Regions from separate parts of the Promicromonospora sp. NPDC090134 genome, predicted to be linked through region 3. Evidence: riboswitches for the same ligand, from Rfam matches in the RefSeq annotation. Region 3 holds a riboswitch; each other region holds the start of a gene.
What was found. A riboswitch is a leader RNA that binds a small molecule or an ion and turns the genes downstream of it on or off. The one in region 3 is predicted to bind cyclic di-AMP.
Positions count from the first base shown of each region.

Region 1: another riboswitch for cyclic di-AMP. It lies ahead of ACIPN7_RS15380 (C40 family peptidase); the one in region 3 lies ahead of ACIPN7_RS01595 (C40 family peptidase).
Region 2: another riboswitch for cyclic di-AMP. It lies ahead of ACIPN7_RS19675 (C40 family peptidase); the one in region 3 lies ahead of ACIPN7_RS01595 (C40 family peptidase).

Region 1 is NZ_JBIVCZ010000005.1:147,561-154,869, forward strand. It holds gene ACIPN7_RS15355 (MFS transporter) at 1-850, opposite strand, end outside; gene ACIPN7_RS15360 (MarR family transcriptional regulator) at 847-1,218, opposite strand; gene ACIPN7_RS15365 (MHYT domain-containing protein) at 1,462-2,313, opposite strand; gene serC (phosphoserine transaminase) at 2,433-3,542, opposite strand; gene ACIPN7_RS15375 (iron dependent repressor, metal binding and dimerization domain protein) at 3,625-4,341, shown strand; cyclic di-AMP (ydaO/yuaA leader) riboswitch at 4,482-4,674, shown strand; gene ACIPN7_RS15380 (C40 family peptidase) at 4,677-5,471, shown strand; gene ACIPN7_RS15385 (universal stress protein) at 5,634-6,614, shown strand; gene ACIPN7_RS15390 (aminotransferase class I/II-fold pyridoxal phosphate-dependent enzyme) at 6,693-7,309, opposite strand, start outside.
Region 2 is NZ_JBIVCZ010000007.1:172,513-179,821, forward strand. It holds gene rnc (ribonuclease III) at 1-221, shown strand, start outside; gene mutM (bifunctional DNA-formamidopyrimidine glycosylase/DNA-(apurinic or apyrimidinic site) lyase) at 214-1,230, shown strand; gene ACIPN7_RS19670 (NAD(P)-dependent oxidoreductase) at 1,332-2,309, opposite strand; gene ACIPN7_RS19675 (C40 family peptidase) at 2,419-3,303, opposite strand; cyclic di-AMP (ydaO/yuaA leader) riboswitch at 3,304-3,483, opposite strand; gene ACIPN7_RS19680 (phytoene desaturase family protein) at 3,612-5,336, shown strand; gene ACIPN7_RS19685 (ABC transporter permease) at 5,456-6,190, opposite strand; gene ACIPN7_RS19690 (FtsX-like permease family protein) at 6,136-7,309, opposite strand, start outside.
Region 3 is NZ_JBIVCZ010000001.1:357,441-364,749, reverse strand. It holds gene ACIPN7_RS01605 (S8 family serine peptidase) at 1-640, opposite strand, end outside; gene ACIPN7_RS01600 (hypothetical protein) at 780-1,673, opposite strand; cyclic di-AMP (ydaO/yuaA leader) riboswitch at 1,836-2,031, shown strand; gene ACIPN7_RS01595 (C40 family peptidase) at 2,033-2,767, shown strand; gene ACIPN7_RS01590 (hypothetical protein) at 2,907-3,842, opposite strand; gene ACIPN7_RS01585 (GlsB/YeaQ/YmgE family stress response membrane protein) at 3,848-4,114, opposite strand; gene ACIPN7_RS01580 (ion transporter) at 4,326-5,162, shown strand; gene ACIPN7_RS01575 (class I tRNA ligase family protein) at 5,159-7,093, opposite strand.

The DNA of each region.
Region 1 (7,309 bases), on a different contig from region 3:
GCACGCGCGGCCGCTCCCGCCGGGCCGCCAGGAGCGCGCCAGCGAGCGAGCCGATGGCCAGCACGGATCCGAGGATCCCGTACTCGCCGGCGCCTCGCCCGAACTCGACGCGCGCCATCATGGCCGATGTGAGCTGGAAGTTCAGGCCGAACGTGGAGACCACGCCCATCACGACCATGATCACCACGATGTCGCTGCGCCCGCGGATGTAGGCGAGCCCCTCGCGGATCTGGCCCTTGGCGCGCGAGGCGGTGGGCTGCACCCGCAGGTCGCGCATCCGGGTCAGGGCCAGGATCACGGCGCCGAACGCGATGCCGTTGATGATGAACACCCATCCCGTGCCGACGGCGGCGATGAGCAGGCCCGCCACACCGGGACCGATGAGGCGCGCGGCGTTGAAGTTCGTCGAGTTGAGCCCGACGGCGTTCGCGAGCCGCTTGGTCGGCACGAGCTCGGCGACGAAGGTCTGCCGCACGGGCCCGTCGACGGCGCTCACGACACCCAGCAGGGTGGCGAAGACGTAGACGTGCCACAGCTCGGCCGCGCCGGACAGCACCAGCGCACCGAGCCCGAGGCCCAGTACGCCCATGCCGCCCTGCGTGAGCATCAGGAGCTTGCGGCGGTCGACGCGGTCGGCCAGCAGGCCGGCCCACGCGGACAGGAAGATGTGCGGGATGAACTGCAGCGCGGTGACGATGCCCACGGCGACGCCGGAGTTGTTGGTCAGGAGGGTCAGTACGACCCAGTCCTGCGCCACGCGCTGCATCCAGGTGCCGATGTTGGCGACGAGAGCGCTGGCGAACCAGAGACGATAGTTACGGTATTTAAGGCTGGCGAAGGTTGCGCTCATCGAGCGGCGATCCGGATGAGGAGCTCGCTGGCTCCTGCAAGGATCTCTCTCTCCTCTACGGTCAGGGTGGACAGCTGTTTGGTGAGCCAGGCGTCGCGACGACGTCGGGTCTCGGCGACCTCGCGCTCGCCCGCCGCGGTGAGGCGGACGACGACCTGTCGCTTGTCGGTCGCGTGCTCCACCTTCTCGACGAGGCCGAGCTCAGCCAGGGTGTTCACTGCTCGGGTCATCGACGGCGGCCGGACGCGCTCGTGCTCGGCAAGGGAGCCGGGGGACATCTCGCCGTGCTTGTGCAGCACCGTCAGGATCCCGAACTGCCCCTCAGGGAGGTCTGCCTCGCCGCGCTCGGCGCGCAGGCGACGGGACACTCGGGTGAGGGCGACACGGAGGTCGCCCCCGACGGTCGCCGGGCTTCGGCTGGACCTGCGGGAGCTCGACGGCACCCGCCACAGTCTAGATCATTAGCCTTGCTAACGGTACGTGGGTGTGGTCACACCACGGGCGTCCGACGGCGCCGCCCGACGGCGGAAAATCGCGCCGCCCGACGCCGGGAACGACGAAGCGCCCGACCCCGTGCGGGGGCGGGCGCTCCGAGGCCGGAACGACCGAGGTCAGCGCGCGCGGTTGGACTGCGCGAACTGTGCGCCGCTCGGCTGGAGCTCCTGCTGCACGCTCTCGAACCGCTGCCCCTGCTCGCTGTGCACCTTGAGCCGGTTCTCGAACTCGGCCTGCGTGCGCAGCTCGTCCTCGGTCGGCCACAGGCCGATCCCGAGGATGAGCAGGAACGTGACCACGCTGACCGCCATCACGAGCGGCACGAGCAGCTGCATCGTGGACGCGCCGGCGGGGACGGTGTCGACGGGGTTGACCACGGAGACGCCGGCCATGCCCGTGTAGTGCATGCCGGTCACCGCGATCCCCATCACCAGGGTGGCCACGATGGTCGCGAGCGTGCCGCGGATGTGGACCGTGCACCACAGCGCCGCGGTCGCCGCGACGATCGCGATGGCGACCGACGCGATGACGTAGACGGGGTTGTAGACGACCTGCGCGGACATCTCCATCGCTTCCATGCCCATGTAGTGCATGGCCGCGACGCCGGACCCGGCGAGCGCGCCGCCGACGAGCATCGCCGGCAGCTTGCGCTTGCCCAGCTCGGTGATGAACAGGCCGGCGCCGACCACGACGATCGCGATCGCCGCGCTGAGGAGGGTCTCCGGGATGTTGTACCGGATGGTCACGCCCGAGGCGGAGAAACCGAGCATGGCGACGAAGTGCATCACCCAGATCCCGGTACCGCCCAGGGCGATGGCGCCGAAGACGAGCCACGCCGCACGTGCGCCGCCCGAAGCCGCTCGGGCTCGGGACGTGCACGCAAGGCCCGTCGCTGCGCCGGTGCACGAGATCGCGTACGCCAGGATGGGCGTCACGATCCCGAAGGTGAAGTGGTCGATCACTGGCATCTTGTTGAACAGCCCCTCAGAATGGTTCCCTCTGTTGCGGAAACGTTACAGAGTCCCTGTGTACCGGACAATAGGCAGAACTCCCCGTCGAAGGGGTATTGCGGACGTGATCAGGCTGGTCAGAAGCGTTCGACGAGATAGTCGACGCACGCGGTGAGCGCGGCGACGTCGTCGGGCTCGACGGCGGGGTACATGCCGACGCGGAGCTGGTTGCGCCCGAGCTTCCGGTAGGCGAACACGTCCTGGACGCCGTTGGCACGTAGCTCGGAGAGTACCCGTCCGGCGTCGATCTCGTCGGCCAGGTCGATGGTGCCGACCACCGTGGACCGCTCCTCCGGACGCCGCACGAACGGCGTCGCCCACGGGCGGGCGTCGGCCCAGGAGTAGAGGGTCTCGGCCGACGTCGCGCACCGCTCGGCCGACCACTTCAGGCCGCCCTGCTCCAGGAGCCACTCCACCTGGTCGGCCAGGAGCAGCAGCGTCGCGATGGCCGGCGTGTTCAGGGTCTGGTCCAGGCGCGAGTTCTGGATCGCGGTGGTAAGGGACAGGAACTCCGGCACCCAGCGGCCCGAGGCCTCGATCCGCGCGGCGCGCTCGACGGCCGCGGGGGAGAGGACCGCCAGCCACAGGCCGCCGTCGGCCGCGAACACCTTCTGCGGGGCGAAGTAGTAGGCATCGGTCTGGCGCAGGTCGACCGGCAGCGCGCCGGCGCCGGACGTCCCGTCGGTGAGCACGACGGCGCCGTCCGGCCCGGACGGGCGCAGCACCGGGGCCATCGCCCCCGTGGAGGTCTCGTTGTGCGGGGTGGCGTAGGTGTCGACGTCGTCGGCGGGCTCGAGGTGGGCGACCGTGCCCGGCTCCGCCTCGATCACCTGGGACGGCTCGAGGAAGGGTGCCCGCGACGTGGCGGTGGCGAACTTGGCGCCGAACTCGCCGAAGGACGCGTGCTGCGCCTTGCGCTCCACGAGGCACAGCGTGGCAACGTCCCAGAAGGCGGTGGAGCCGCCGTTGCCGAGGGCCACCTCGTACCCGTCGGGCGCGCCGAGCAGCTCCGTGACACCCTCGCGAATGCGGCGGACCACGTCCTTGACGGGCGCCTGGCGGTGCGAGGTACCGAGCACGTGGGCGTTCGCCACGAGATGATCGACCTGTCCCGGGCGCACCTTGGAGGGGCCTGAGCCGAAACGGCCGTCGGTGGGCAACAGGTGTGTCGGGATTGTCAGTGGCACAGAACTAGACTAGAACCTGGGCCGACGCCCGGGGCGCCGAGCCCAGGGCGACTGGACGGCTGCGCGCATGACGGGAGCTGACGTGACGGATCTGATCGACACCACCGAGATGTACCTCAAGACGATCTACGAGCTCGACGAGGAGGGCATCACCCCCCTGCGCGCGCGCATCGCGGAGCGCCTGGGGCACTCCGGACCGACGGTGTCGCAGACGGTCGCGCGCATGGAGCGCGACGGGCTCGTGATCGTGACCGGGGACCGCCACCTGGAGCTCACCGAGCTCGGGCACGACAAGGCGATGCGCGTCATGCGCAAGCACCGCCTCGCGGAGCGCCTGCTGACGGACGTGATCAAGCTCGACTGGGAGCACGTCCACGTCGAGGCCTGCCGCTGGGAGCACGTGATGAGCGACCTCGTGGAGAAGCGCCTCGTCGGCCTGCTCGACCACCCGCACCACGACCCGTACGGCAACCCGATCCCCGGCCTCTCGGAGCTCGGCGAGGCCTACACGGACGTGCCCTTCCTCAGCGGTGTGATCTCGCTGCCCTCCGCGTTCGAGGCGGCGGCCAAGAAGGGCGTGAAGGGCGAGCCGCTCGCGGCGTCCCTCACCCGGATCGCGGAGCCGCTGCAGACGGACGTCGAGCTGCTGGCCCGCCTGTCCGACGCCGGCCTCGTGCCCGGCTCGCGGATCACGGCCGAGCTCAGCGACGGGACCTACACGGTGACCGTCGACGGCGCCGGGACCGCGCTGGAGCTCGGCGAGGACCTGGCGCGCCACCTCTTCGTCGCGACCGCCTGAGGGTGTCCCAAACCATCCGCTTTGTCGGAAAGGTGAGGCCACGTTCCCGACACGCCATGACATTCGTTGCCGGAACGTGACATCGGGGGTGACGTCGGGTACGTTCGGACCGCTCCCGCGGAGTTTATTCCGAGGGAGTCTCCGGACGGACGCCGAACTCTGTCACCGGCCGGGGCCCCAAGACGACCGCATGACAGAGGCGGGGGACCCACCATCGGGCGCCAGGGTGCGTCCTCGGGGTGAAGCCGGGTAATCCTTCGGGAGTGCACGGCCGGGTGATTTCTCCCACCCGAACCCGACAGCTGACCTCGAAGGCGTACAAGGAGAGGTAATACGTGACCGCACGTACCACCCGCGCACGCCATCGTGCTGCGCGACGCCCCGTGACTCCGCTCACCGAGCTTGCTCAGAACGCCGCCGTCGGTCGTCGTACCGCGGTTGCCGCCGCAGGTGGCGCGCTCCTGGTCTCCACGTTCGGTGGCGCGATGGCAGCGCAGGCCGCTCCGATGGAGACCGGCCACGCCAAGATGAACTCGGTGGACCTCAACGCGCTGACGTCCCAGGCCCGTGAGTCCCTGTCGAACGCCCCTGTAGTGACCGTCGCGCCCGACGCCGAGCTGAGCGTCGAGAAGTCCGCCGTCTCGGTGGTCTCGGCCGCCGACAACGAGGACTACCAGGCCGAGCTGGCCGCCCAGGAAGCCGAGGAGGCCGCTGAGGCCGCCGCCGCCGAGGCAGCAGAGGCCGCGGCCACCGCCGTGTCGACCGCTTCCTCGTCCGTCGACATCCCCGCGTCGGCGATCGGCAACTCCGTGATCTCCATCGCCAGCCGCTACATCGGCGTCCCGTACGTCTCCGGTGGCTCCAGCCCGAGCGGCTTCGACTGCTCGGGCTTTACTTCTTACGTGTACGCGCAGCTCGGCATCTCGCTGCCGCACTCCTCGTCGGCGCAGGCCGGCTACGGCACCCAGGTGCCGGCGTCGCAGGCCCAGCCGGGCGACCTGATGTGGACCCCCGGTCACGTCTCGATCTACGCCGGTGGCAACACCATGATCGACGCGTCGAAGCCGGGCACCGTGGTCGACTTCCGCACCATCTGGCAGTCGAACCCCACGTTCATCCGCCTGGGCTGATCGCAGCCACGCAGTACCGCAGCAGAGCGCCTGTCCGGTAGTTCGGGGCAGGCGCTCTGCTTTGCCATTTTTCTGCCGTCTTTTTGCCTCCGGATACCCACGACGGGCGCCCCGCCGGTAGCGTTGGAGGGCAAAGATGCACTGCTGAGGAAAGGACTGGCGATGACACGATCCGAGGTCGTACTGGTCGGGGTGGACGGATCGGCCGCGAGTCTGCACGCGCTGGACTGGGCTACCGCCTACGCGCACCGCGTGGGCTGGGCGCTGCACATCGTGTGCAGCTACTCACTGCCGTCGTTCACCGCCGCGTCGCTCGACGGCGGGTACGCCGCCCTGGACGACACCACGATCCAGGAGGGCGCCAAGGCCGTCCTGGTCGAGGCGGAGAACCGCGTGGCCGACGCCGGGGTGCGCGCCACGACGGAGGTCGCGACCGGTGACGCCGCGGGTGTGCTCGTGGAGCTGTCCGCCGACTACGGGCTCGCCGTGGTCGGGACCCGGGGCCGGGGCGGGTTCACGGAGCGGCTGCTGGGCACGGTGTCGTCCGCGCTCCCCGCGCACGCGAAGTGCCCGGTGGTGGTGGTGCCGCTGCGCGCCGAGACCAACCGTGGCGTCTCCTGGACGCCGCCGGACCTCGGGGCGGACGAGCCCGCCGCTGCGCCGGTCGTCCCGGACGTCGAGCCGGGCGGGGTCGCCGAGATCCGGGAGGTGCGCCGCATCGTCGTCGGCGTGGACGGGTCGCCGCAGGCCGAGCGGGCGCTGCAGCACGCGATCGCGCAGGCCAACGCGTGGGGCGCGGAGCTCACCGCCGTCACGGGCGTGCCCGTGGGCAACGCCGGGATGCTGGCGTGGCTGCCGTCCTCGATCGACCGGGAGCAGGTGCTGGCCGACATCGGGGCCGGCATGGACGTGCTGGTCGACCGGTACGAGGCCCAGAACCCGGGGCTGCGGATCCGGCGGATCGTGCTCGACGGCACGGGCGCCGAGCTGCTGACGGAGTTCTCGACGGCGTCGGACCTCGTGGTCGTCGGCTCGCGCGGTCGCGGCGGCTTCCGGGGGCTGCTGCTGGGCTCGACCAGCCAGGCCGTGCTGCACCACGCGGCGTGTCCGGTGCTCGTGGTGAACAAGCACTGCCCGGAGTGATCGCGCGGTTCCGGAACGTGTCAGACCCTCAGGTCACCCGGGTGACCTGAGGGTCTGACACGTCGGCGAGTCGGTCGGTCAGGCCTGAGCGGTCTCGGCGGCCGCGAGGAGCACGCAGGTCGCGACGCCGTCCATCGCCGTCCGGACCTCGTCCAGCGGGGGCATCGACGGCGCGAGGCGCACGTTCTTGTCCTGCGGGTCCTTGCCGTACGGGTGGGTGGCGCCGGCCGGGGTCAGGGCGATCCCGGCCTCCTTGGCGAGCTGGACCACGCGGGCCGCCGTGCCCGGCGCGACGTCGAGCGACACGAAGTAGCCGCCCTTGGGCTCGGTCCACGACGCGATGCCGTAGCCGCCCAGCCGCTCGGTCAGGATCTCGACCACCGCCTCGAACTTCGGCGCCAGGATCGCGCGGTGCTTGCGCATGTGCTCGCGCACGCCGTCGGCCGAGCCGAAGAACATCGCGTGCCGCAGGTGGTTGATCTTGTCGGGGCCGATGGAGGCGACCGACAGGTGCTTCTTGAACCAGGCGATGTTGGCCGGCGAGCTGCCCAGGAACGCGACGCCCGCGCCGGCGAACGTGATCTTGGACGTGGAGGCGAACAGCAGCACGCGGTCCGGGTGGCCGGCCTCTGCGGCCAGCGCGATGGCGTTCGGGCTGGTCACCTCGTCGTCGGTGAGGTGGTGCACCGCATAGG
Region 2 (7,309 bases), on a different contig from region 3:
CGTCCGCCGAGCGCGGCCTGGGTTCGCCGGACTACATCGCCACGTTCGAGGGGCCGGAGCACGCGCGGGTCTTCCACTCGACCGTCGTGATCGACGGCGTCACCTACGGGTCCGGTTCCGGCACCGCGAAGAAGCACGCCGAGCAGGGCGCCGCGGAGGAGACCTACCGGGCCCTGCTGGAGAAGTTCCCGCTGCACAAGGCGCCGGCCGCCGGTGCCTGAGCTTCCCGAGGTCGAGACCGTCCGGGACGGTCTCGACCGGCTCGTCGTGGGCGCCGTGGTGCGCGACGTCGAGGTCGCCCGCGAGTACAGCGTCCGCAGGCACGACGGCGGCCCGGACTCCTTCCGCGACCAGCTCACCGGACGGCGCCTGGCGGCCGCGGTGCGCCGCGGCAAGTTCCTCTGGCTGCCGCTCCTGCCAGAGGGCCCTGCGAGCCCCGTGGGCGACGTCGTCCCGGCGGCCGCGCTGCTGGCGCACCTCGGGATGTCGGGCCAGCTCCTCGTGCGCGGCGCTGCGCCGGCCGCCGCGCCCGGCGCCGCCCCGGACGAGGAAGCTGCCCGGACCCCGACCGGCGCCGCAGACCCGGCGGACGACTGGCAGCACCCGCACCTGCGGGTCCGCCTGCACCTGGACGGTGCCCCCTCCGGGGCGCGGTACCTCGACTTCGTGGACCAGCGGACCTTCGGGCACCTGAGCGTCCAGGACCTGGTGCCCGACGGGACGAGCGCGAGCGTCCCCGCCGGACACGGTTCCGACCTGCCCGTGCTGCCCGAGCCGGTGGCGCACATCGCGCGCGACCTGCTCGACCCGAACCTGGACCTGGACGCGCTGGTGAGCCGCGTCCGCCGTCGTCGGACGCAGGTCAAGCGCGCCCTGCTGGACCAGACCGTCGTGTCCGGCGTGGGCAACATCTATGCGGACGAGGCGCTGTGGCGGGCGCAGGTGCACTGGGCACGGCCCACGGACAAGCTGAAGGCCGCCGACGTGCGCCGCGTGCTGGACTCGGCGGCCGAGGTGATGCGCGAGGCGCTGGCGCAGGGCGGCACGAGCTTCGACGAGCTGTACGTCAACGTCAACGGCCAGTCGGGGTACTTCGACCGGTCGCTCGCCGTCTACGGCCGGGAGAACGAGGAGTGCCGTCGCTGCGGTGCGCTGGTGCGCCGTGACGCGTTCATGAACCGGTCGTCGTTCAGCTGCCCGGTCTGCCAGCCCAAGCCCCGCGGCCTCTGACCTCGCTCCACCCCTCGCCCCACCGTCGAGTGCTGGGTACGTGTCGCTTCCGAGCGGCCGGAACCACCCATACCCAGCACTCGACGAGGGCGGGAGGTGGGTCAGCGGGTGGCTACGTTGCGGAGGGCGTCGCCCGCGCGCCAGGCCGTGAGCTGTTCGGCCAGGAACCGGGCCGCGCCGCGGGGCCGGCCGCCCGCGACGTGCGGCGTGAGGATCAGGTTCGGCACGTCCCACAGCGGCGAGTCGGCGGGCAGCGGCTCGGTCTCCATGACGTCGAGCGCCGCGCCGGCGAGCCGGCCGGAGCGCAGGGCGTCCTCCAGGGCGGCCTCGTCCACGGTCGCGCCGCGGCCGACGTTGACGAAGCGGGCGGTCGGCGGCAGCAGGCCGAGCAGCCGGGCGTCCAGGATGTGCCGGGTCGCGGGCACGGCCGGCAGCAGCGAGACGAGCAGGTCGGTCTCGGCCAGCAGCGCGTCGAGGCCGCCGGCGTCGACCACGGGGTAGCCGGAGCGCTCGCCCGCCCGCGAGGCCACGCCCGTGACCTGCGCGCCGAGCGCGGTCAGCAGCGGCGCCAGGCGCAGGGCGATGGACCCGAAGCCCCAGATCGTCACGCGCGCGCCGTCGAGCGAGTACTCGAGGCCGGTGACGCCGTCGGCCTGGGCGAACGCGATCTCCTTGGCCCAGCGGTGCTCCCGCTGCGCGGCCAGGGACACGTCGATCCGGCGGACCGACGCCAGGATCAGGGCCAGCGCGTGCTCGGTCACGGTGTCGTCGTGCAGGGACTGCCCGGAGGAGATGACGACGTCGGGGGCGAACCCGGAGCGCAGCGCGACGTCCGGACCCGCCGACAGGGTCTGCACCCAGCGCAGGCCGGTCAGCCGCTCGGCGGCGTCGGCCACGATCTTGGGCGGGCTGGACCAGGTGACGAGCAGCTCGGCGTCGGTGTGCTCGGCGGGGATCGGCTCGTTCATCGCGTAGGTGGCGACGGTGTCGGTGCCGCCGGGCGCGAAGGAGGCTCCGCCGTCGGGCAGCAGGGACGGGAAGTCGAGGTCGAAGGGCACGTCCGGTACGAGGATCTTCACGCCGGGGACGTTACCCGACCGGGGCCACGAAGCAGAGCGCCCGTCCGGCCCGCCGAGGAGGTTCCTCGGGACGGCCGGACGGGCGCTCCGACGTGTGATGCGGGAGGCGTCAGCCCGTCACCCGGATGAAGACCGGGTTGGTCTGCCACATCTCCGTGTAGTGCACGGGAACGCCCTCCTGCTGGGCCTCGACGACCATGCCGTCGCCCGCGTAGAGCGAGACGTGGCCGGACGTCCAGACGATGTCGCCCGGCTGGGCCTCCGCGGCGGAGACCTGGTAGCCGACGGTCGACATCGAGGCCGAGCTGTGCGGGAGGCTGACCCCGAGCTGAGCGTAGACGTACTGGATGAGCCCGGAGCAGTCGAAGCCGCTGGGGGAGGCTCCGCCCCACACGTAGGGCACGCCCACGTACTCGAGGGCGAGGTTGACGGCCTGCTGCCCCAGGTCCGCGGAGGACTCGGACGCTGCCGCCGCGGCGGCCTCGGCCTCGGCGGCGGCTGCCGCAGCGGCCTCGGCGGCGGCCTTCGCCTCCGCCTCTGCCTGCGCCTTGGCTTCCGCCTCGGCCTTGGCGCGAGCCTCCGCCTCAGCCTTCGCCTTGGCCTCGGCGATGCCGGCCTCGGTCTCGGCGTACGGGGTCACGGTGACGCGACCCTTCTCGGCCTGGAAGTCGGCGTCGCGGGCGACCTCGACCTTGGTCACGAGGTTCTCGGCGAGACCCGCACGGGTCTTGGTGTCGAACGTCTTGTTGGCGAGCGTGGTCTGGGTGTGGGACTCGGCAGGCGCGGTGTGGGCGGTCTGGGTGAAGACCGACGCGAGCATGCCGGACGTGACGACCGCGATGGCGCCGGTACGGGCGGCATTCTCGGCTGCTGTCTGGCTCAGAGCGGTGAAGGGGGTGAGAGCGGGGCCCTCGGCGCGGTGCCGCCCCCGGTTGCTGGGTCGGTTTGCCTGGTCGTCCGCCCAGTCGTGGGTGCGGTCGGTGAGTACGGTCACCAGTGATCTCCTCGGACGCCTACGAGGTGAGCTGTCGGGTTCGGATGGGGAGAGCGATCACCCGGCCTCACAAGGAGGCTTCACCCCGAGGACACTCGCGTGCCCGGCTTACCTGGTTCCCCCGCCCCTGTCACGTTCTGGCTGCTCAGGACCGGTGACAGGATTCGGCGTCCGGGCCTGGACCTCCCCGTTGCTGGAGCGGCGAGATCGACCGTACTCGTCCGTTGCGGAAATGTCACGATTGGGTCACATACCGTCTTGTGATGGAACGTTCCTGGCAATGAGTGCCGCGTGTCACCATGGCGTGCATGCCCGATTCCCTGCTCGACCCCCTGCGCGCCCGGTACGACGTCGTCGTCGTGGGCGGCGGTCACAACGGCCTCACCGCGGCGGCCTATGCGGCCCGCGGCGGGCGCTCGGTCCTCGTCCTGGAGCGCGCCGACCACGTGGGCGGCGCCGCCGTCTCGGCCCGGCCGTTCCCCGGTGTGGACGCCCGCCTGTCGCGCTACTCCTACCTCGTATCGCTCCTCCCGCGCCGGATCGTCGACGAGCTCGGCCTGCCGGTCCGTCTCGTCCGGCGCCGCTGGTCGTCGTACACCCCCGTGGCCGACGGCGGCCTGCTGGTCGACACCCAGGACGACGCCGCCACCCGCGCCTCGTTCCGGCGCCTCACCGGCTCCGAGGCCGACTTCGAGGCGTGGGGCCGGTTCTACGCGATGACCGCCGAGGTGGCCCGCCGCCTCGCCCCGACGCTCACCGAGCCCCTGCTCCCGCGCTCCGCCGTGCGGCACCTCGTGGCCGACGGCGTGGGCGAGGAGGCCTGGCGCGCGCTCTTCGAGGAGCCCCTCGGTGAGGTAATACGCCGCACCTTCGCCGACGACGTCGTGCGGGGCGTCGCTGCCACCGACGGCCTGATCGGCACGTTCGCCGACGTCGACGAGCCGTCCCTGCGGCAGAACCGCTGCTTCCTGTACCACGTCATCGGCAACGGGACGGGGGACTGGGACGTGCCGGTGGGCGGCATGGGCGCCGTCTCCGGCGCCTTGCGCGACGCCGCGGTGGCGGCCGGCGCCACGATCGTCACCTCGGCGACCGTCACCGCCGTCGACCCCGGGGCCGTGGGGGCCGAGGTGGCCTGGACCGACGCCGACGGGCGCACCAGGGGCGTGACCGCCGGGCACGTGCTCGCGGGGTGCGCGCCGGCCGAGCTGGAGCGGCTGCTCGCCGTGGCCGGCCGGGGTGCGGCCTCCGGGTCGTCCTCCGCGGAGCCGTGGCCGGCCGGGGCTGCCGGGCCGGGTCCCGAGGGCGCCCAGCTCAAGGTGAACATGCTGCTCAACCGCCTGCCGAGGCTGCGGGACGACGTCGACCCGGTCGCCGCGTTCAGCGGAACGCTGCACGTCAACGAGTCGCTCACCCAGCTCCAGGACGCGTACGCGCAGGCCGCCGCCGGGCGCATCCCGGACCTGCCGCCGAGCGAGATCTACTGCCACACGCTGTCCGACCGGACCATCCTCGGCCCGGAGCTCGCCGCGACCGAGGCGCAGACCATCACGCTGTTCGGGCTGCACATGCCGGCCCGGCTCTTCCGCGCGGACCCCGACGGCGCCCGCGAGCGGGCCCTGCAGGCCACCCTCGCGTCCCTGAACTCAGTGCTGGCGGAGCCCATCGAGGACGTGCTCGCCCTCGACGCCGACGGCACGCCCTGCCTGGAGGTGCGCACCCCCGTGGACCTGGAGGGCGACGTGGGGCTGCCGGGCGGGCACATCTTCCACCGCGACCTGAGCTGGCCGTTCGCGGAGTCGGACGCGGGGTCCGGGGCTGAGGGAGGAGCCGGGGCCGGCGCCGGGGCTGCGGGCGGTGCCGCGGCCTGGGTCGACCCCGGGTCCGCGCCCGGCGCCGCCGAACGCTGGGGCGTGGCGACCGCGCACCCCCGGGTGCTGCTCGCGGGCGCCGGCGCCCGCCGCGGCGGCGGCGTCAGCGGCATCCCGGGCCGCGCGGCAGCGATGGCGGTCCTGGAGACCCCGCCGAGCTGACCCGCCGGGGCTCGCTCGGTTGACCCACCGGTGTTGACCACAGCAGTTGCTGCCACCTGGGCCCTCGGCCTGGCAGCAACCGCTGTGGTCAACACCGGGGGTGACGCGGCCGGGCGGCGTCAGTCGAGGGTCAGGGCCGTCGTCGGGGTGACGGCGGCCGCCCGGCGGGCCGGGAGGACGGCGGCCAGCAGGCCCGCGAGGGCGCCCACGGGCACGACGGCGGCCAGCTCGGCCCACGGGACGCGCCAGGTCGCGACGTCGAGCGCCGTCTTCACGAACGTCTCGTAGCCCACCCAGGCGAACCCCACGCCGAGCACCGTGCCGAGCAGGGTCGCGGTCACGGACAGCAGCACGGCCTCGGCCGCCAGCATCCGCCGCAGCTGCCGGCGGGTGAGGCCGAGCGCGCGCAGCATCGCGTGCTCGCGGACCCGTTCCAGCACGGACAGCCCCAGCGTGTTCGCGATCCCGATCAGCGCGATCACCACGGAGATGCCCAGCAGCCCGAGCGTCGCACCCGTGATGGTCCCCAGCATCTGGTTGTCGGCCACCTCGGCCCGCAACCCGTTGTCGACGTCGGCGCCGGCCGCGTCGGCCAGCGTGTCCAGGTCGGCGAGGAGCGCGACCGGGTCGGCGTCGGCCGAGGCGCGGACCCACACCGCGTACGTCCGCGGCGAGCCCAGGGACGCCAGCGTCTCCGGTGCGACGATGCCGGCCCCGCCCCAGCCCGAACCCGTGGTGACCCGCAGGTCCACGCGCGAGGCGGCGCCGTCGTGCCCGCCGTCCCCGGTGGCGCTCGCCGTCACCGTGCCGGCGGTCCCGTTGCCGAGCCGCTCCGCCGGGTCGTCGCCGTACACGTCCGCGTCCAGCGCGACCGTGCCCGGCTCGACCCGGGCGAACGCCCCGCCGTCCCGGGCGACGCGCTCGCGTCGGGCGCGTCGAGCAGCAGGAGGGGCCGGTCGGCCGCGGTCACGTCGCCTCCGGCCGTGTCTTCCCCGGCCGCGTCGCCTCCGGCCGCGTCGCCCCCGGTCACGTCCACCAGCACGCCGTCGACGGCGATCGCCTCACCCACGCCGGGCGTGGCCCGCACCTGGTCCAGCACGTCGGCGTCCAGCGGCCCGGTCCACGACGTGAGCGCGACGTCGAGCGGGTGCGCGGTGCCGTGGTTCGCGTCCACCGAGGCGCGCGTGGTGGCCAGCCCGGTGAGCACCGCCGTCGTCAGGGTGACGCCGACCAGCAGGGATGCGGCGGTGGCGGCGGTCCGGCGCGGGTTGCGCACCGCGTTCTCCGTCGCGAGCCTGCCGCCGGGGCCGAGCAGCGCCCCGACGACCCGCACCACCCGGGGTACCAGCAGGGGCCCGAGGAGGAGGACGCCCGCGAACAGGGTCCCGCCGCCGGCCACCATGCTGACCGTGCTGTCCCGGACGGCCGCCACCGCGAGCAGCGCGATGCCGCCGGCCAGGAACAGCGCCCCGAGCACCACCCGGGCGCGGCCCGCACCCGACCGCACGTCCACGGCGCCGTCGGGACGCAGCGCCGCCAGCGGGCTGATCCGGACGACGCGCCGGGTCGGCAGCCAGGACGCGACCGCCGTCACCACCAGTCCGACGGCGAACCCGCCCAGCAGCCACCAGACCGGGAGCTGCGCGGGAGCGGTCAGCGGGCTCTGCCGTGTGAGCGCGTCGACCAGGGCGATCAGGCCGTAGCCGAGGCCGGTCCCGGCCGCGACCCCGACCAGCGAGGCGAGCACCCCGACGACGGCGGCCTCCCGGCGCACCGACCCCATGACCTGGCGGCGGGTGGCGCCGACGCAGCGCAGCAGCGCGAAGTCGCGCACCCGCTGGGCGAACAGGATCGAGAACGTGTTCGCGATGACCAGCACCGAGACGAAGACCGCGATGCCGGCGAAGACCAGCAGCAGCAGCGACAGGATGTTCACGTTGTTGGTGTGCTGGGCCATGCTCTCGGCGGCGTGC
Region 3 (7,309 bases):
TCGACGAGTTGCCGGCCGCCGCCACCGTGAGCACACCGCGCTCGCGTGCGTAGCCGATGGCGTCCCGCATCAGGGTGTCGACGCCGATGATCGTCAGCAGCTGCCCGCCCAGGCCGGAGCCCAGGGAGAGGTTGATGACGTCGGCACCGTGGTCGGCCGCCCAGCGGATGCCGTCCGCGATGTCCTGCGACGAACCCGACCCGGCCTCGAGCACCTTGACCGGGAGGATCTTGGCGTCCGGCGCCACGCCTGCGACGCCGATGCCGTTGCCCGTCGCGGCGGCGACGATGCCTGCCACGTGCGTCCCGTGCTCGTCGCCGTCGTTGGTGCCGTCGGGGCCCCTGAAGTCCCCTTCGCCGCACGGGCGGACGTCCGCGCAGCCCGTGAAGGTGGCACCCGGCAGGAGCTGCCCCGCCAGGTCGGGCTGGTCGAAGTCGACTCCTGTGTCGACCACGGCCACCACCACGCCGTCACCGGTGCTGGCCGCCCAGGCCGCCTCGGCGTTGATCTGGTCCAGGCCCCACTGCCTGTCCCGGAGGGGATCGCTGGTCGCGGCCTGCGCGCCCGGCGCGACCGCGATCAGCGCCGCCACGACGAGCGCCGCGGAGGTGGCGGCGCCGACGAGTGACTTCCTGTTCATATATGCCCCCATTGTTCGCACAGGGGCTGATTACCCCTGAACTGGGGCAAACCTAGGGCGACCGGGTCGGCGCCGAACAGGTCTCACGCCCGGCAGGGGGTGAAATTTACCCAATCGCAATCAGTAAGGGCGCGACCTGTCAGGCCCATGCCTCGGAGAGCTCGCTCTCGTCCCCGGCCTCCCGGGACAGCCGGAGCGCCGCGACGGCCGCGCCGAGCAGCATGGCGACCACCCAGGCACCGAGCTGGTGCCCGTCGGCCACGATCGCGGCGGAGGCGATCTTGCCCGCGGCGATGGCCACGGCGGACAGCGGGTCCTCGGTGAGCGCCGAGCCCGGCCAGATGTTCTCCTGCACCGCGAGGAGGGCGGGTCCGGCTGCCTGGAGCACCCACACGGCGCCGGCGGCGGGCAGCCAGCCGAGCAGCTCGATCGGCCTGCTGTCCACGGTGAGGCCGAACGCGATGCCGAGGGCCACGGCGAACACCCACCACGTGCCGGTCGGGGACACCTCGTTGCCGGGCACGAAGCCCCAGAACCAGCCGTCGACAAGCACCACCGGCAGGGCGAGGGCGACACCGCGCAGCGCCGCCGGCCCGAGGCCCGCCAGCAGCCCGGCCCCGAGGCCGACGACCCCGGCCGCACAGGTGACCACGAGCATGCCGAGCGGCATGGCGTCACCGGGGACGGTCTCGCGGGCCGCGAGCCACCAGGAGGCACCGCCGGCTCCGGCGATCGCGAGCAGGGTGCCGGAGATCGCGGCGCCGGCGCCCGCCACGGCCGAGCCGGCCAGGCGGGCGGTGGCCCCGGCGAGCATGCCGCCGAGCAGCGCCATCACGACGAGGCCGACCACCGCGCCGTCGGCCGTGAAGGGAAGCGGAAGGATGCCCGCCGCGGCGGCGCCAGAAGCCTGCGCGACGCCGGTGACCTGGTACGACAGCTGCGCGAGCCAGGGCAGGAACCCACAGATCCACCAGACGATCGCACTGATGGGAAACACCCACCAGGCGGAGATACGGGAGTGCGATTCGCCCATGCCGCCGAACGCTAGCGGATGTGTGATGTCGGTCATAACCCCTGAAGCCCGGAACGACGCAAATCTGCGCCTTCGTTGGGTCAGACCGTAATGCGTAACCCGATCGTGACTTTTTCCGTGAACGTGTGTACTTTGACTTCTGCTCCACCGCACGGTGGAGTCGCGAGCCGGACGCCGAGTCCTGTCACCGGTTCGTGACCAGACGTTCAAGACAGGAGCGGGGGACCCATTCCCGGGCGACAGCAGGATCGTCGTCCTCGGGGTGAAGCCGGACGGAAACCCCCCAGTAGCCGTGCGGCCGGGTTGTACTCCTACCCGAACCCGACAGCTGACCTCGCAGGCGGTACAGGAGACATTAGGTGACGAACTCCCTTCGCGGACGGCATCGTGACAGCCGCCCGGCCCAGACACCGCTGACCATCCTCGCCCGTACCGCCACCGAGAACGCCGGCACAGTTGCCCGCCGCGGCGCGCTCGCCGCAGCCGCCGGTGGCGTCCTGATCTCCACCATCGCGACGACGGCCCACGCGGCCCCGGCGATGGACCTGAAGACCGACGTCAAGACCGCGAAGCTCAACTCGGTCGACCTCAACTCCCTCACCGCGGTGGCCAAGCAGTCCGTCGCCGCCGCCCCCACCGTGACCGTCCCGGCCGACGCGAAGATGCCGATCGAGATGGAAGCCCTGGGCGCCTCCACGGGCGCCGACGGCGAGAAGGGCGAGGGCCCCGCCGTCGTCTCGGTCGACGCGCCGGACCCGGTGCCGGTCGGCCAGCAGGCCGTCAACATCGCCTTCAACTACCTTGGCATCACGTACGTGCTGGGCGGCGCCTCGCCGGCCGAGGGCATGGACTGCTCCGGCCTGATCCAGTACACGTACGCGCAGCTCGGGATCTCCCTGCCGCACTCGTCGAGCGCGCTCCTCGGCTCCGGCTACCAGGTCACGTACCCCGAGCCGGGCGACATCGTCTGGACGCCCGGCCACGTGGCCCTCTACGCGGGCAACGGCATGATCATCGAGGCCTGGGCGGCCGGCATGCCGGTGCGCTACACCGAGATGTGGCAGAACAGCCCGACCTTCATCCGGGTCGTCTGAGCCGCAGGCTCAGACGAGAAGAACAGAGCCTGAGCTGCCGCACCAGAGTCTCGCGAGGCGTCGCCTCCGCCGTCGGGCCCCGGCCCGACGGCGGAGGTGACGCCTTTCGCGTGCCCTGCGCGTCTCGCCGAGGAGCGCTCTACCCGGGCCAGTCGCAGCTGTCCGCGATGAAGGCGAACAGGTCGGCGCGCGCCGAGTCCGGCATGGGCACGTAGACGACGTGCTGCACCACCCCGTCGACGCTCGCCGTCACGGGCAGGAACGTGCCGCGCTTGTCCTCACCCACGGCGTGGGCGTCGCAGCGGGCGGGCACCACGGGCAGGGTGACGCTGCCGGAACGCTGCCCGTCGAGCGCGGAGCCGGTCCAGCCGGAGTCCTCGCCGTCCGGGCCGGGATTGTTCATGATCGTGGTCCCGGCGATCCGGTCGATCGTGACCTCAGGCCCGCCGTCCACCGGGTCGATCCGCAGCGTGACCAGGGCGGTGAGCTCCCCGCCGCGCGTCGCGACGGGGATGTCCGCGTCGACGGCGAGGCTCGCGCCCGACGCGACCGCGGCGGTGGCGCAGTCCACCGCGTGGTTCCGCGCCAGATGCCCGCCGGGATCGCCCACCTCCGCGACGACGACGTCGGAGGCCGGACCCAGGTCGTCGAACTCGCCCAGGGCCAGCGTGATCGTGGCCGACGGCGCGGCGTCCGGCACCGGCTCCTCCGGACCCGCCGGGAAGCCCGCGCACTCCGCCTCGCCGAGCTCGACGTAGACGTCCCGCGTGGTGCCGGGCCGCAGCGCCGGGGTGCGGTTCTCCTTGGTGGGGCGGGACGGCCCGAAGCCGTCCGCGTCCAGGGCCCCCGACACCAGTGTCATCGTCTCGTCCGAGTCGTTGGTGACCGCAAGGACGATCTCGCGGGCGGCGTACTGCGTGCGCCCCTGGTCCACCTGGACGCTGAGGTGGTCGGCGATGTCGTCGGGCACGGGCCCCAGCGTGGACGACGGCGTGGGCGCACCCGAACATGCGACCGCGGCCGCCCCGACCAGCGACGTCAGGACGACGACGAGGACGGTGCGGCCGCGGGCCACAGTGGTCAGGCGGTCTTGCGCCGGCCGAAGATCGCCTGGGCGATCAGGATCACGATGACCGCGCCGATCACCGCGAAGAGCCACGTCGACCAGGACCAGAACTCGCTGAAGCTGATGTCGAAGATGAGGCCGCCCAGCCAGCCGCCGAGCATGGCGCCGAGCACTCCGAGAAGCAAGGTGACCCAGAAACCGCCCGGCTGCTTGCCCGGGATGACGATGCGAGCGATGACACCGGCGATCAGTCCGAGGATGAGAAAGGCCCAGAAGCCCATGGCATTTTCCTCCAGTCGTGTTGCTTGCTTGTGCTCTACTCAAGCACTGATTTGGTTCACTTGCCACCGGACCCGCCGATCAGGCCCATATCGGGACATTGCGCCCAGACAAGTCGGGGTACACCGCCGCGCTAAGGTTCGCCCGGGCAAGGGGCCCTGAGGCACGGCCGGAGCGTGGGCTCCGGGCACGGGAAAGTGGAGGAGACACCCGATGAACCAGGAGATCGGCACACCGGTCGTACCGCGGACCGGACGAGAGCGACTGCGTGCCTTTCTCGACCAGAGGTGGGTCACCAACCTCGTGCTCGGGGTGATCCTGGCGAACGCGCTGGTGCTGGGCGCGGAGATGATGGTGGGCGGCCAGGCCCTCGTGGTCCTGCGCACCATCGACCACGTCATGCTCGGCTTCTTCGTGCTGGAGCTGCTCCTGCGCCTGGTCGCCTACGGCTGGCGCTTCTTCCGCGACCCGTGGAACGTGTTCGACCTGCTCGTGGTGGGCGTCGCCGTGCTCCCGGTCACCGAGTCGCTGTCCGCCCTGCGTGCCCTGCGGGTGCTGCGGGTGCTGCGCGTCATCTCGGCGGTTCCCGCGCTGCGCCGCGTCGTCGACGGGCTGCTGCGGGCCGTGCCGGGGATGGGCGCGGTGGGCGCGCTGCTGGTGCTGGTCATGTACGTGTCGGCGGTCATCGCGACCGGCCTGTTCGGCAAGACGACCCCGGAGTACTTCGGCAGCCTCTGGACGTCCCTGTTCACGCTCTTCCAGGCCATGACGGGCGAGGCCTGGCCCGACATCGCACGCGCGGTGATGGAGACCCATCCCGCCGCGTGGATCTTCTTCGTGCTCTACATCCTGGTGGTCAGCTTCGCGGTGCTGAACCTGTTCATCGCCGTCATCGTCAACGGCATGGAGGAGATCTCCGAGGAGGAGCGGAAGGACGACGAGCAGAAGGACGAGCGGCTCGACGCCCTGGCCGAGCAGAACCGCGAGATCCTCGCCGAGCTCCGCGCCCTGCGCGCGAAGCTCGACGAGAAGGACGGCGCGGCCGCCTAACCGGGCGCCACGTCAGACGGCACGTCGGGCCCGGTCACGACGTTGACCAGGTTCGGCGGGCGGACCACGACCCGCCGCACCGGCCGGCCGCCCACGGCGCGCGTGACCGCCGGTCGCGCCAGGGCGGCCCGCTCCAGCTCGGCCGGGGCGACGTCCGCCGGGACCGGCATCCGGTCCCGCACCCGGCCGTCCACCTGGACCACGGCCTCGGCCTCGGCCGTCACCAGATACGCCGGGTCCACCTCGGGCCACGGCTGCGCCGCGACCGGTGTCGTGCGCCCCAGCCGTTCCCACAGCTCCTGGGCGGTGAACGGCGCGAACAGGCCCAGCAGCACCGCGACGGCGCTGACAGCCTCGCGGTAGGCCTCCGCACCGTCGTCCGCCCCGCCGTCCGACGACGCCCGCCGCACCGCACCCACCAGCTCCATCAGCCGCGCGATCGCGACGTTGAACCGCCCCGCCTCGACCAGGCCGTCGACGTCGTGCACGGTCCGGTGCACCGTGCGGCGCAGGGCGTCGGACGCGCGCGCCCCCGGCCCGCCCGGGTAGGACCCCGCCGGGACCAGCCGCAGCACGCGGGCCAGGAACTTGCGCATCGCCTCGGGTGAGACGTCCGCCCAGTCGACGTCGTCCTCCGGCGGTCCGGAGAACAGCATCGCCAGCCGGACGGCGTCGACCCCGTGCCGGTCCAGCTCCGCGGCCAGGTCCACGCCGTTGCCCAGCGACTTGCTCATCGCGCGGCCGTGGTTGACCACCTGCCCCTGGTTCATCAGGCGGGCATACGGCTCGGGCGAGGGCACCAGGCCCATGTCGTACAGCACCTTGGTGACGAACCGCGCGTACAGCAGGTGCATCGTCGCGTGCTCGACGCCGCCCACGTACAGCGCCGCGGGCATCCACCGGGCGGCGTCCTCGGGTCGGAACGGCCCGCCGTCGTACCCGGGCGACAGGTAGCGCAGGAAGTACCAGGACGAGTCCACGAAGGTGTCCATCGTGTCCGTGTCCCGCTCCGCCGGGCCGCCGCAGCGCGGGCACGTGGTCTCCACCCAGTCGCGGGCGGCGGCCAGCGGCGAGACGTCGCCCGGGGCCAGGCGGTCCCCCTCCAGGTGGGGCAGCTCGACGGGCAGCTCGTCGTCCGGCACCAGCACCTCCCCGCAGGCCGGGCAGTGCACCACCGGGATCGGCGCGCCCCAGTAGCGCTGCCGGGAGACCAGCCAGTCGTGCAGGCGATAGGTGGGCTCGCCGTCCGGCCCCGCGGAGCGGCCGATCCAGTTGCGCTGCATCGTCAGCACGTGCGCGGGCCAGCCCGGCTCCAGCAGCGTCATGTCGTCCAGCAGCCGGTCCGCGTACGCGGTGGTCCGGAAGAACCACTGCGTCAGGCTGCGCGGGACCACGGCGGTGCCGCAGCGCTCGCACGCGCCGTCGACCACCTGCTCGTTGGCCAGCACCGTGCGGTCGTGCGGGCACCAGTTCACCTCGGCCTCGGCCCGGTAGGCCAGGCCTCGCTCGTGCAGGCGGGCGAACAGCCACTGCGTCCAGCGGTAGTAGCCCGGCTCGTGGGTGTGCAGCCGCCGCGACCAGTCGAACGAGACGCCGTAGCGCTCGATCGACGCCGCCTGGGTCGCGATGTTGGCCTCCGTGAACACGGCCGGGTGCTCGCCACGGCGGATCGCCGCGTTCTCGGCCGGCAGGCCGAACGAGTCCCAGCCCACCGGGTTCAGCACGTCGAAGCCCTTGGCGCGCCAGTACCGCGCCACGACATCGGTGATCGCGAACACCTCGGCGTGACCCATGTGCAGGTCCCCCGAGGGGTACGGGAACATCGTCAGCAGATAGCGGCGGGGCCGGGCGCCGTCGTCGGACGCCGCGAACGGGTGGGCCGCGGCCGGACCGCCGCCGGCGGGTTCTGGGGTGGTGCGCTGCTCGCTCATCGCTCTCGCTCTCCGGTACGTCGATCGGGTTCCGGGCACGAAAAAGCCCCTCGCAGGGAGGGGCGGCCGCACCGGTCGTGCCCGATCGAGGGCGAGTCCGGTGCGGCTACATAAGCAGCGAGCGTGCCGTGTGCATGCGTCCACCGTACGTGGGCCGGCCGGACCGGGTAAAGGAAGTTTGCGTGCCGCGCCGAGGGCGGGGCCGCGCGGGGACAC